3 regions of the Pseudarthrobacter scleromae genome follow, and region 2 is predicted to be linked to each of the others. Evidence: predicted binding sites of a transcription regulator. Region 2 holds the regulator's gene; each other region holds the start of a gene.
The links. The regulator Rex, encoded in region 2, represses fermentation and respiration genes when NADH is low (regulators of the CRP and FNR family bind a similar motif). The targets are predictions, from matches to a motif close to CTTGTGAANNNNTTCACAAG.
Positions count from the first base shown of each region.

Region 1 (3,248 bases), on a different contig from region 2:
CTCTTCAGGACCAGTTCCGTCTCTGTCCGGATCAGGATGGCACCCAGCCGCAGCAGCCAGGCCGGAGTGGGGATGCCGAACCTGGCTCGATAGGCCCGGCGGACCATGCGCATCAGCTCGCGGTTGTCCACCACATCCGGAGACGCCACATTCACGGGGCCGGTGAGGTCCTTCCGGGCATGTACGAAGCGCACGCACCGGTAGAGGTCTTCCACGTGGATCCAGCTGAATTTCTGCGTGCCGGGCCCCATCCGACCGCCCAGGCCAAGCCGGGCCAGGATGGCGAAGGGCCGCAGTGCTCCTCCTCCCGGGCCCAGGACGATGGAGATCCGCAACGGGACCTTGCGCGTCCCCGGGGTGATAGCGGCTGCAAGTTCGGACTCCCACGCGCGGGCAACATCCACCGAAAATCCCGTGCCCAGTTCGCCGTCACGTTCGGTTTGCGGGCCATCCATGGCATGCCGGTAGATGGTGCCGGTGCTCGCATTGAGCCAGGTCGACGGCGGCTGCCGGCACAGTGCGATGGCACGGCCAAGTGCCGCTGTAGTGGAAACGCGGGACTCCCGTATGGCGGCCTTGTTCCTGGCGCTGTAGCGGCAGGATACGGAGCGTCCGGCGAGGTTCACTAATAGCTCCGCACCGTCCAGCACCTGGGCCAGGCGGGCGTCGTCGTCATCCCACGTGGCCGACGGCGACCCCTTGGCGCCTTTGCGGCCAATGGTGCGAACCCTCCAGCCGTCCTTCTCGAACCGGGCCCGGAAATATTTGCCGATGAATCCGGAAGCTCCGGCCAGTACCACCGTTCTGGTGCCGCTCATGGTCCCCCCACTGTGTTGTTTCGGTCTTCAGCCGCGGATGCTGCGGCTCAGGCTCAGGAAATCGTCCAGGATCCTGCCGACACCGGGAACCCTGGCCAATGAGAGTCCCCGTGTGATCAGCGGGACGGCGCCGTCCACCAGGCGCCTGGTCCGCTGCTGCCCGTCGGAGGTGTCGTAGACCCAGAAGAGGGTGACGGCCATGTAGAAAAGCCACAGCAGTTCCGGGAGATCGGACCTGAGCTTTTTCGGTGCCGGCGGTTTCGCGGCCCCAACCGCCGTGCGGAAGATGTCCAGCGACGCTTCGCGGGCCGCCGTTGACCCTGCGGCGAAGGGATTGACCGGGGACGTCGGGCGGATGGCGGTGGCTATGAAGTCGCCGCCGAACCGGTGGTAGGGGGCCATGGCGTCCAGGCCCGTGTGAACGGTGGCCCTAAGCCGGCTGGTGAGGTCGGCAGCGTCCTTGAGCGCTTCGGCGGCCCTGGCCGCGTGCTCAGCCTGGACCTGCAGATACAGCTCCTGGACCAGATCGTCCTTTGACGCGAAGTAGTAATAGGCGTTGCCCACCGATACGCCCGCCTCCGCTGCGATGGCGCGCATGGTGGTTTTGGCGAAGCCGATCTCCCGGAACATCCGCAGGGCGACGCCGGCCACCAGCCGGCGCGTCTGCTCGCTCTTTGCGGTCATGGGCTTCCCTTGGATTTGAACGTGTTCAAGAAAAGTACCACAGATTTGAACGCGTTCAGATTGGGGCCATCACGCTGCCGCACGGCAGCCTCCCGCGCAGTGGGAGAATTGGGGGACAGTGCTAATACAGCCGGTGTTCCCGCTCCCCGGGCACCGAGCGAACCACTACGAACGGACCTCCACCATGACCCCTGTTTCAGGCCACCACGCCCTTCCCCAAAACACCCCAGTTCCGGACCGTCCACGGTTCGCCTCGATCGGCTCCCCGTACTTCGGCATCATGCTGGCGATCATGGCGGTGGTGCTGATCCTGTCCAACATCGGGGCGTCCAAGGGAGTGGCCATCGGGCCGATCATCACCGACGGCGGCTTCTTCCTTTTCCCGCTGGCGTACATCCTGGGCGACGTCATCAGCGAGGTCTACGGCTTCAAGGTGGCACGCAAAGCCATCCTCACCACTTTCGGGCTGTCCGTCTTCGCATCGCTCTGCTACTGGGCAATCATCGCCCTGCCCGGATTCGACGACGAGTTCGGAACGTCCAAGCAGGCAGCCCTGGAAGGCGCCCTCGGTCCCGTTCCGCAGATCGTGCTGGCGTCGCTGCTGGCGTTCCTGGCCGGGCAGACCATCAACTCCTGGATCATGGTGCGGATGAAGGCACGCTCCGGCGAGAAGTCCCTGTGGGCCCGCATTATGGGCTCCTCAGTGGCCGGCGAGTTCGTGGACACGCTGATCTTCTGCAGCATCGCCGCCTCGGTCATCGGAATCACCGACGCCGCGACCTTTGTGAACTACGTGGTGGTGGGCTTTGTGTACAAGACCCTGGTGGAGTTCATCCTGGTCCCCGTCACGTCGCTGGTGATCCGCTGGGTGAAGAAGCGCGAACCGAGCTACGGTGCCCCGACGGCAGCGGTGACGAACGCAGCGTAGCCGCCGCCCGTCGTCGTGTCTTCCAGATGCGGCGAGATCGCCGGAAAGCTGCAGGCCCGCCGGAATGCACCGGCGAGCTCATCCCGTTCCGGCGATTCCGGCGACGGCTGCCCGGCGGCTGTGAGGGTCGGGCAGGTCAGGAGTAGTACTGCCCCAAGGTCTCCGCCTTGAAATCGAAAAAGGTCCCGTCCTCGATGGCCAGGCGGGCGTCATCCACCATCTTCACCACGAAGCGTTCGTTGTGGATGGAGATCAGCGTGGCGGAGAGCATCTCCTTTGCCTTGAAGAGGTGGTGGATGTAGGCCCGCGAGTAGTTGGTGCAGGCGTAGCAGTCGCAGCCGTCCTGGAGCGGGCCGAAATCGCGCTTGTACTTGGCGCCGGAGAGGTTGAAACGTCCCTGCGGCGTGTAGAAGGCGGAGTTGCGGGCCACCCGGGTGGGGGAGACGCAGTCGAAGGTGTCGGCGCCGTTCTCGATGGCCGTGAAGATGTCGTCCGGTTCCGAGATGCCCAGCAGGTGGCGCGGCTTGTCCTCGGGCAGTTCCTCGTTGCACCACCTGACGATGGTGCCCAGGTTCTCCTTCTCAAGTGCCCCGCCGATGCCGAATCCGTCGAACGGCATGGCGCCTAGGTCCCGGCACGCCTTGCGGCGCAGGTCCTCGTACTGCGCGCCCTGGATCACGCCGAACAGGGCCTGGTACGGCTTGCCCGCCCGGGACGAGGTCAGCCGGAAGTGTTCCTCGATGCAGCGCAACGCCCACAGGCGGGTGCGCTCGAGGGATTCCTCCTGGTACCTGCGGGAGTTCTGCAGGGTGGTGAGC
Region 1 is NZ_BMKV01000006.1:46,378-49,625, reverse strand. It holds gene IEX33_RS15945 (TIGR01777 family oxidoreductase) at 1-818, opposite strand, end outside; gene IEX33_RS15940 (TetR/AcrR family transcriptional regulator) at 846-1,502, opposite strand; gene IEX33_RS15935 (queuosine precursor transporter) at 1,687-2,430, shown strand; gene tgt (tRNA guanosine(34) transglycosylase Tgt) at 2,567-3,248, opposite strand, start outside.
Region 1: IEX33_RS15935 (queuosine precursor transporter) is a predicted target of Rex. The motif match lies at 1,545-1,564, and genes of this name have one in related genera.

Region 2 (3,248 bases):
CTTCGGCCTGACCTGGAACGCCATCCTCGAGACCGGCGGCGTCCTGGTGAGCGACAAGGTTGCCATCAACCTCGAACTCGCCTTCATCGCTCCCGCGGCATAATTCCTTCCGCTCCGGCACCCCGGCCCAGGACTCTCCCAGTCCGGCGCCGGGGTGCCGTCTTTAAGCACACCGCTCCTTCCGGGTCCCGACGGGGTTTACAGTGAGGGCCATGAGCAATTCACCCAGCGCGCCGCGGAGCGGTTTTGCCCGAATGTTCCTGGTGACGGGCCTGCCCACCGAACTCAAGGCCTCCTTCTGGATCTGGTTCGTGGGCGGCATCCTGGGCCTGCTGGGTGGAATGCTGGGCATGCTGGCATCGCTGGTGCTCTTTGCCGCGGCACCAGGGGCGGCCACGCTGGTGCTCCTGCTCATGCTGCTGGCGGCAGCGGTGGGTGCTGCGCAGATTGTCCTCGCCCTTGCCATGAAGGACGGAAAGCGCTGGGCCCGGTTGGGCCTCACCGCCCTCACCGGCGCCACCCTGGTCCTGGCGGTGGCCAACGCCATGATGGGGGTGGGCCAGGGCGGCAACTGGGCAACGTTCCTCATCAGCCTGGCGGCAACGGTCCTGCTGTGGCTGCCCAATTCCCAGGCCTTCTTCGCGGCGACCCGCTCCGGGAATACCTCTTCCGAATGACCCACAAGGCGCCTGCCCGGGGGTACGGTGGACGTAAGTGATGCTGGGGGTAGGGGACAGGACCGATCCCGGCGATTTACCTGGAACCCGACACGCAAAAGGACCGCCCATGAGCACTCCCCCCGTCCCGCCTCCCGTTCCGCACGAGCCCGAGCCCGGCTCCGAGTCAGGCAGCCAGGGTCCGCGCTACGGCCAGAATGCACCCCAGTATGGCCAAAACCAGCCCCAGTACGGCCAGCAGTCCGGAACACCGCAGTATGGACAGAATGCCCCGCAATACGGCCAGTCCGGCGCACCCCAGTACGGGCAGAACGCCCCGCAGTACGGCCAAAACCCGCCGCAGTTCGGACAGAATCCGCCGGCAGCACCCGGCTACGGCCAGCAGCCGTACGGACAGTCCCCCTACGCGCAGTATCCGTCGGAGCAGCCCCAGCCGTCCGGCAGCACGGGCGTTCCCCAGATGGTCAACATCTCCTTCTGGCTGCTGATTGCCTCCGCCGCGATCTTTGTGATTTCGATGCTGACCGGGCTGACCACGCTGGACGATCCCATGTTCCGCGACGCCTTCGAAACCCAGATCGAGGGCAGCGGCGCTGGAGTCACCTACGAGGATATGAAGGGCGTCATCGCCGGAACCCTGGTGGTGTTCGCCATCATCGGGCTCGCCCTCTACTTGCTGGTGGCGTTCTTCGTCCGCAAGGGCAAGAACTGGGCACGGATCCTGGGCACGGTCTTCGCGGCCCTGTCCATCTTCGGCCTCTTCGGCCCGCCCAGCTTTGCAACCATCGGCACCCTGCTGGGGATCGCGGCCATCGTGCTGCTCTACCTGCCGGCCTCGGCTCCGTATTTCCGGCGCCAGCAGCCGTTCGCCAACCCTTACGGCGGCAATATGGGTAACCCGTACGGCCGGTAACTCCAAGCACCACCCACCCTTCGGGCGTGGGCCCCGGAACTAGCAAGCACCGCTGACGGAAACTAGGCGGTCTGCCCCGGGGCCTGCGCCCGTTGTGCGTGATAGGCGAGGATCTGCAGTTCCGTTGCCATGTCCACCTTGCGAAGATTAACGCCTTCCGGCACCTGGAGCATGATGGGTGCGAAGCTGAGGACGCTGCGGACCCCGGCCGCCACCACGCGGTCGCAGATGTCCTGGGCCACGGATGCGGGCAGGGCAAGGACCACCATATTGGCTCCGGTGCGGTGCAGCACGGTTTCCAGGTCTGCCACATCGCTGACGCGCAGCCAACCGACCTCGTTGCCCACCACCATCTGGTCCGCGTCAAAGATGGCCACGACGTCGAAGCCCCGGGATTCGAAGCCGCCGTACCGTGCAAGCGCCTTGCCCAGGTTGCCGGCACCGACGATGGCCACTTTCCAGTCGTGGGTGAGGCCCAGGGCTGCGGCGATGTGCCGGCTGAGGTACTGCACCTCGTAGCCCACGCCGCGGGTGCCGTAGGAGCCCACGTGGGAGAGGTCCTTGCGGAGCGTTGCGGAGCTGACGCCGGAAGCCTCGGCAAGGGATTCGGAGGAGACCCGCTCCACGCCCTCGGCCAGGAGCGTATTAAGGGCACGCAGGTAGAGGGTCAGCCGGGCCACTGCAGCGGGCGGAATCTGTTTGGCTGCCGTGCCCGCGGCTCCCGGCAGGCCCGGGACAGCCTGGGGGGTTGAATCCAGCGAAGCCACCAGCCCCTCCCTCGCATCGCGTTGTGACTCCACTCTAGGGCCCAACCGGCAATGCCATCAAAGCAGGAGCCGCCGATGCAAGGGACACGACAGGACTCTCCACCACGGTACGGCTCCCCTACTGTGCCATGGCCCGCTGGAGCACGCGTGCCAGCCGGGCTTCGTCGATTTTCCAGAAGTCGCGCTGCACGCCATCCACCAGCACCACCGGGATTTCTTCCGCGTAGCGCTCACGGAGTTCCGGCTGGTGGTCCACCAGCTCTTCGCTCCACTCAAGTCCCAGCGAGGCCGTAACCCGGCTGACGGCGTCGCGCGCGTCTTCGCAGAGGTGGCAGTCTGCCTTGGTGATCAGGACAACGCGGGGTGTGGCCATGCCTTAACCGTAGTCCCGTTCCCCCGGGACCGGCGACGCCGGGCAAGGGGGAACAAGGCTAAACGGGGATTGAACAGTGGATTGACTAGACTCGACTGCATGCCCGAGGAGAAGTACGTTGCCGTAGTCACCAAACCGGTTGCTGCGCCGCAACCGGGCGAGGCGGCGTTCTTCGATGTGGACAACACCCTGATGCGCGGCGCCAGCCTCTTCCACGTTGCCCGCAAGATGCACCAGCGCGGGGCGTTCACCATGGCCCAGGCCGCCGGATTCGCGTGGAAGCAGCTCAAGTTCGTGGCCCGCGGCGAAAACATGGACGATGTCCACGCAGTCCGCGACTCCGCCCTGACGCTGGCCGCGGGCATCACGGTTGACGACATCAAGGCGCTCGGCGAAGAGGTCTACGACGAAATGATCGCCTCCCGCATCTGGCCGGGCGCCAAAGCGCTGGCGGAGCAGCACCTGCGCGTGGGCCGCCGGGTGTGGCTGGTGACCGCCACCCCCATCGAAGTGGCCAC
Region 2 is NZ_BMKV01000001.1:122,860-126,107, reverse strand. It holds gene IEX33_RS00565 (YceI family protein) at 1-103, shown strand, start outside; gene IEX33_RS00560 (hypothetical protein) at 213-677, shown strand; gene IEX33_RS00555 (heme-copper oxidase family protein) at 787-1,590, shown strand; gene IEX33_RS00550 (redox-sensing transcriptional repressor Rex) at 1,653-2,357, opposite strand; gene IEX33_RS00545 (glutaredoxin family protein) at 2,476-2,730, opposite strand; gene IEX33_RS00540 (HAD family hydrolase) at 2,830-3,248, shown strand, end outside.

Region 3 (3,248 bases), on a different contig from region 2:
CATTTTCCATTCCACCAGTGTGATCCCGTTTCCCGGCTGATTCCAGCATCATCAGCCGGGAAATCGGGAGACCCTGGCCGGAAGCCTAAACGGCGATGGCTGCGAGGGCGGCTGCAGTTTCCTTTGCCGGGAACGACGGCGGGTTCACGCCGGCCATCTCCTCCATGACGCGGACCACCTGGCAGCTGTAACCGAACTCGTTGTCGTACCAGACGTAGAGCACCAGGTTCTTCTCGTTGGAGATCGTGGCCAGGCCGTCAACGATGCCCGCGCGGCGGGACCCGACGAAGTCGGTGGACACCACTTCGGGTGAGTCGATGTAGTCGATCTGCTTGCGCAGGTCCGAGTGCAGGGACATCTCCCGCAAGTAGTTGTTGACCTCGTCCTTGGTGGTCCCGTTCTCCAGGCTCAGGTTCAGGATGGCCAGGGACACGTCCGGGGTGGGGACGCGGATGGAGCTGCCGGTCAGCTTGCCAAGCAGTTCGGGGAGGGCCTTGGCCACGGCCTTGGCGGCGCCGGTCTCCGTGATCACCATGTTCAGTGCCGCCGACCGGCCGCGGCGGTCGCCCTTGTGGAAGTTGTCGATCAGGTTCTGGTCATTGGTGAAGGAGTGGACGGTCTCCACGTGCCCGTGGACCACGCCGAATTTGTCGTTGATGGCCTTGAGCACCGGCGTGATGGCGTTGGTGGTGCAGGACGCTGCGGACACAATCTTGTCCGTATCCTCGATGGTGCCCTGGTTGATGCCGTGCACGATGTTCTTCAGGTCGCCCTTGCCGGGGGCAGTCAGGAGCACCCGCGCAACGCCCTTGCTCTGCAGGTGCTGGGAGAGGCCTTCCGCGTCACGCCAGCGTCCGGTGTTGTCCACCACCAGGGCGTTGCTGATGCCGTAGGCGGTGTAGTCGATGGTGGCCGGGTTGTCCGAGTAGATGACCTGCACCTGGACGCCGTTTGCCGTGATGGTGTTGGCTTCCTCGTCAATCCGGATGGTGCCTTCAAAGGAACCGTGCACGGAGTCGCGGCGCAGCAGGCTGGCCCGCTTGGAGAGATCGTTGTCCGAGCCCTTGCGCACAACGATGGCGCGAAGCCGGAGGCCGTGTCCGCCGCCGGCCTTTTCGATCAGGAGGCGGGCCAGGAGCCGGCCGATCCGGCCGAAGCCGTAAAGCACCACATCGGTGCTGGTGCGGTCATCGCCGCCGCGTTTGCCGACGACGTCGGCCAGTTCCGCGCGGAGGAATTCTTCAAGGGTGGCGCCGTTGCCCTCTTCCTTGAACTTCTGGTTCAGCCGTGCAATGTCGATCGCGGCCGCGCCGAGCTCCAGGTTGGCCAGGGTGTTCAGGAGCGGAGCGGTCTCCTCCAGCAGCAGTTCGTCCTTGCTCATGCGGCGCGCAAAGCGGTGCGCCTTGAGGATGTTCATGGTGGACTTGTTGATCAAACTCCGGCCGTGGATGCTGGTGACCACGTTGTTTTCGCGGTACAGCCGGCCGATCACCGGGATCATGGCCTCGGCGAGGGCCTCGCGGCCCATCCACGTATCAAGACAAGAATCTGACGTCTGGCTCACAGAAATACCTTCCTCGGTTCAGCCGTGTACGTCCTCGTACACGGTTGTCGGCCACCACATGTCGTGCAGGGGCGCCTGCGCCCGCGGGGGTCGGCCCCCGGGCGCCTGGATCACACGCAAAGAAAAACCGCCGGCTGCGAACGCAACTCCGGCGGAAGAACTCCTGCGTCCGCATCCATTCTAAATTGGCTGGCGTCCGTAATTCGGCCCGGATGGAGTGAAATCACTCACAAGGAAGGCCGTTGCGCCAGACGATCAGTTGTGGATGGCCGAATAGAGATTGAGGCTGGAGGAGAAAACCACCCAGGACAGGTAGGGAAGCATCAACAGGCCTGCTGCGGGGCTTACCGGACCGAAGCGCAGGATGAGGAAGGCAACCGAGGCGCCAAGGGCCGCGATCACCAGGAAAGCCGCCCAGAGGGACGCACCGCCAAACACGGGAAAGAGTCCGAAAAAGGCCAGCGGCCATGCGGCGTTGAGCACCAACTGGGTGAGGTAGCCCGCCAGCGTGCCTCCGGTAAGGGCTCCCTTGCGCCAGACCAGCCAGGCGGCCACCGCAACCGCGGCGTACAGCAGCATCCACATGCTCCTGAACATCCAGCCGGGCGGCATCCAGGGGGCCTTGGCCGACACCGCGAACCAGCCGCTGGAATGCAGGATGATGGGGACCGACGCCGCGGCCCATGCGGCCAGGGAGAGCGAAAAGAAGCCGGCCAGGGCAACAGCCTGTTGGCTGCGTCCGGGGACTTGCTGCGGAAGAGCAGCGCCGGGGCTGTCTTGCGGGTCATGATTAGCGGGCACGGTTCAGGATCCCCAACACATCGTCCAAGGTCAAACCAGTGTGGATGGATGGGTTAACCGATACGCCGGGTTCTGTGCTCCCGTTCCGTTGCCGGCACGGGAGTAGCGGCCATCCATCTACGAACGCCGTTGCCGGCGCCCTCCAGCGGCCTACCCGGACACTCGGGCGGGCAGCCCTCAAACGTGTCCTGTCTGGCCTTGCTCCGGGTGGGGTTTACCTAGCCTTCCCGGTCACCCGGGAAGCTGGTGGTCTCTTACACCACCGTTTCACCCTTACCTGGTTCGTGCCGCTTTCAAACCGGCGCGACCCAGGCGGTCTGTTCTCTGTGGCACTGGCCTGCGGGTTACCCCGAGTGGGCGTTACCCACCACCCTGCCCTGCGGAGCCCGGACGTTCCTCGAGCCACTTGCGTGACGCGCGGCCGCCTGGTCAACCCATCCAAATCCCAGTCTACCGGTGGGCTTGCCCTTTCCCGCCGCCGGTAGGATCGGACGGTGCTGATTCTGCTTCCCCCTTCCGAAGGCAAGACACCCGCCGTCCGCGGATCCGCCGTCGACTGGACTTCCCTGAGCTTCCCCGAATTGAACGCCTGCCGCGCCAAAGTGCTGGATGCGCTGGGAACGGTGAGCGCGCACGAGGACGCCCTCGCGCTGCTGGGTGTGGGCGCATCGCTCCAGGACGACGTCGACCGCAACACGCGGCTTCATGCCGAACCGGCGGCGCCCGCCCACCGGATCTATTCGGGGGTGCTTTATGACGCCCTGGGCTACAAAACCCTCACGGCTGCGCAGCGCCGCAAGGCGGACGCGTCCGTCCTGGTGGTTTCCGCGCTCTGGGGCGTTATCCGTTTTGGTGACAGCGTGCCTGCCTACCGGCTGTCCAT
Region 3 is NZ_BMKV01000003.1:10,079-13,326, reverse strand. It holds gene IEX33_RS08150 (hypothetical protein) at 1-10, opposite strand, end outside; gene IEX33_RS08145 (glyceraldehyde-3-phosphate dehydrogenase) at 86-1,564, opposite strand; gene IEX33_RS08140 (TspO/MBR family protein) at 1,820-2,365, opposite strand; RNA gene rnpB (RNase P RNA component class A) at 2,411-2,802, opposite strand; gene IEX33_RS08130 (YaaA family protein) at 2,860-3,248, shown strand, end outside.
Region 3: IEX33_RS08145 (glyceraldehyde-3-phosphate dehydrogenase) is a predicted target of Rex. The motif match lies at 1,779-1,798, and genes of this name have one in related genera.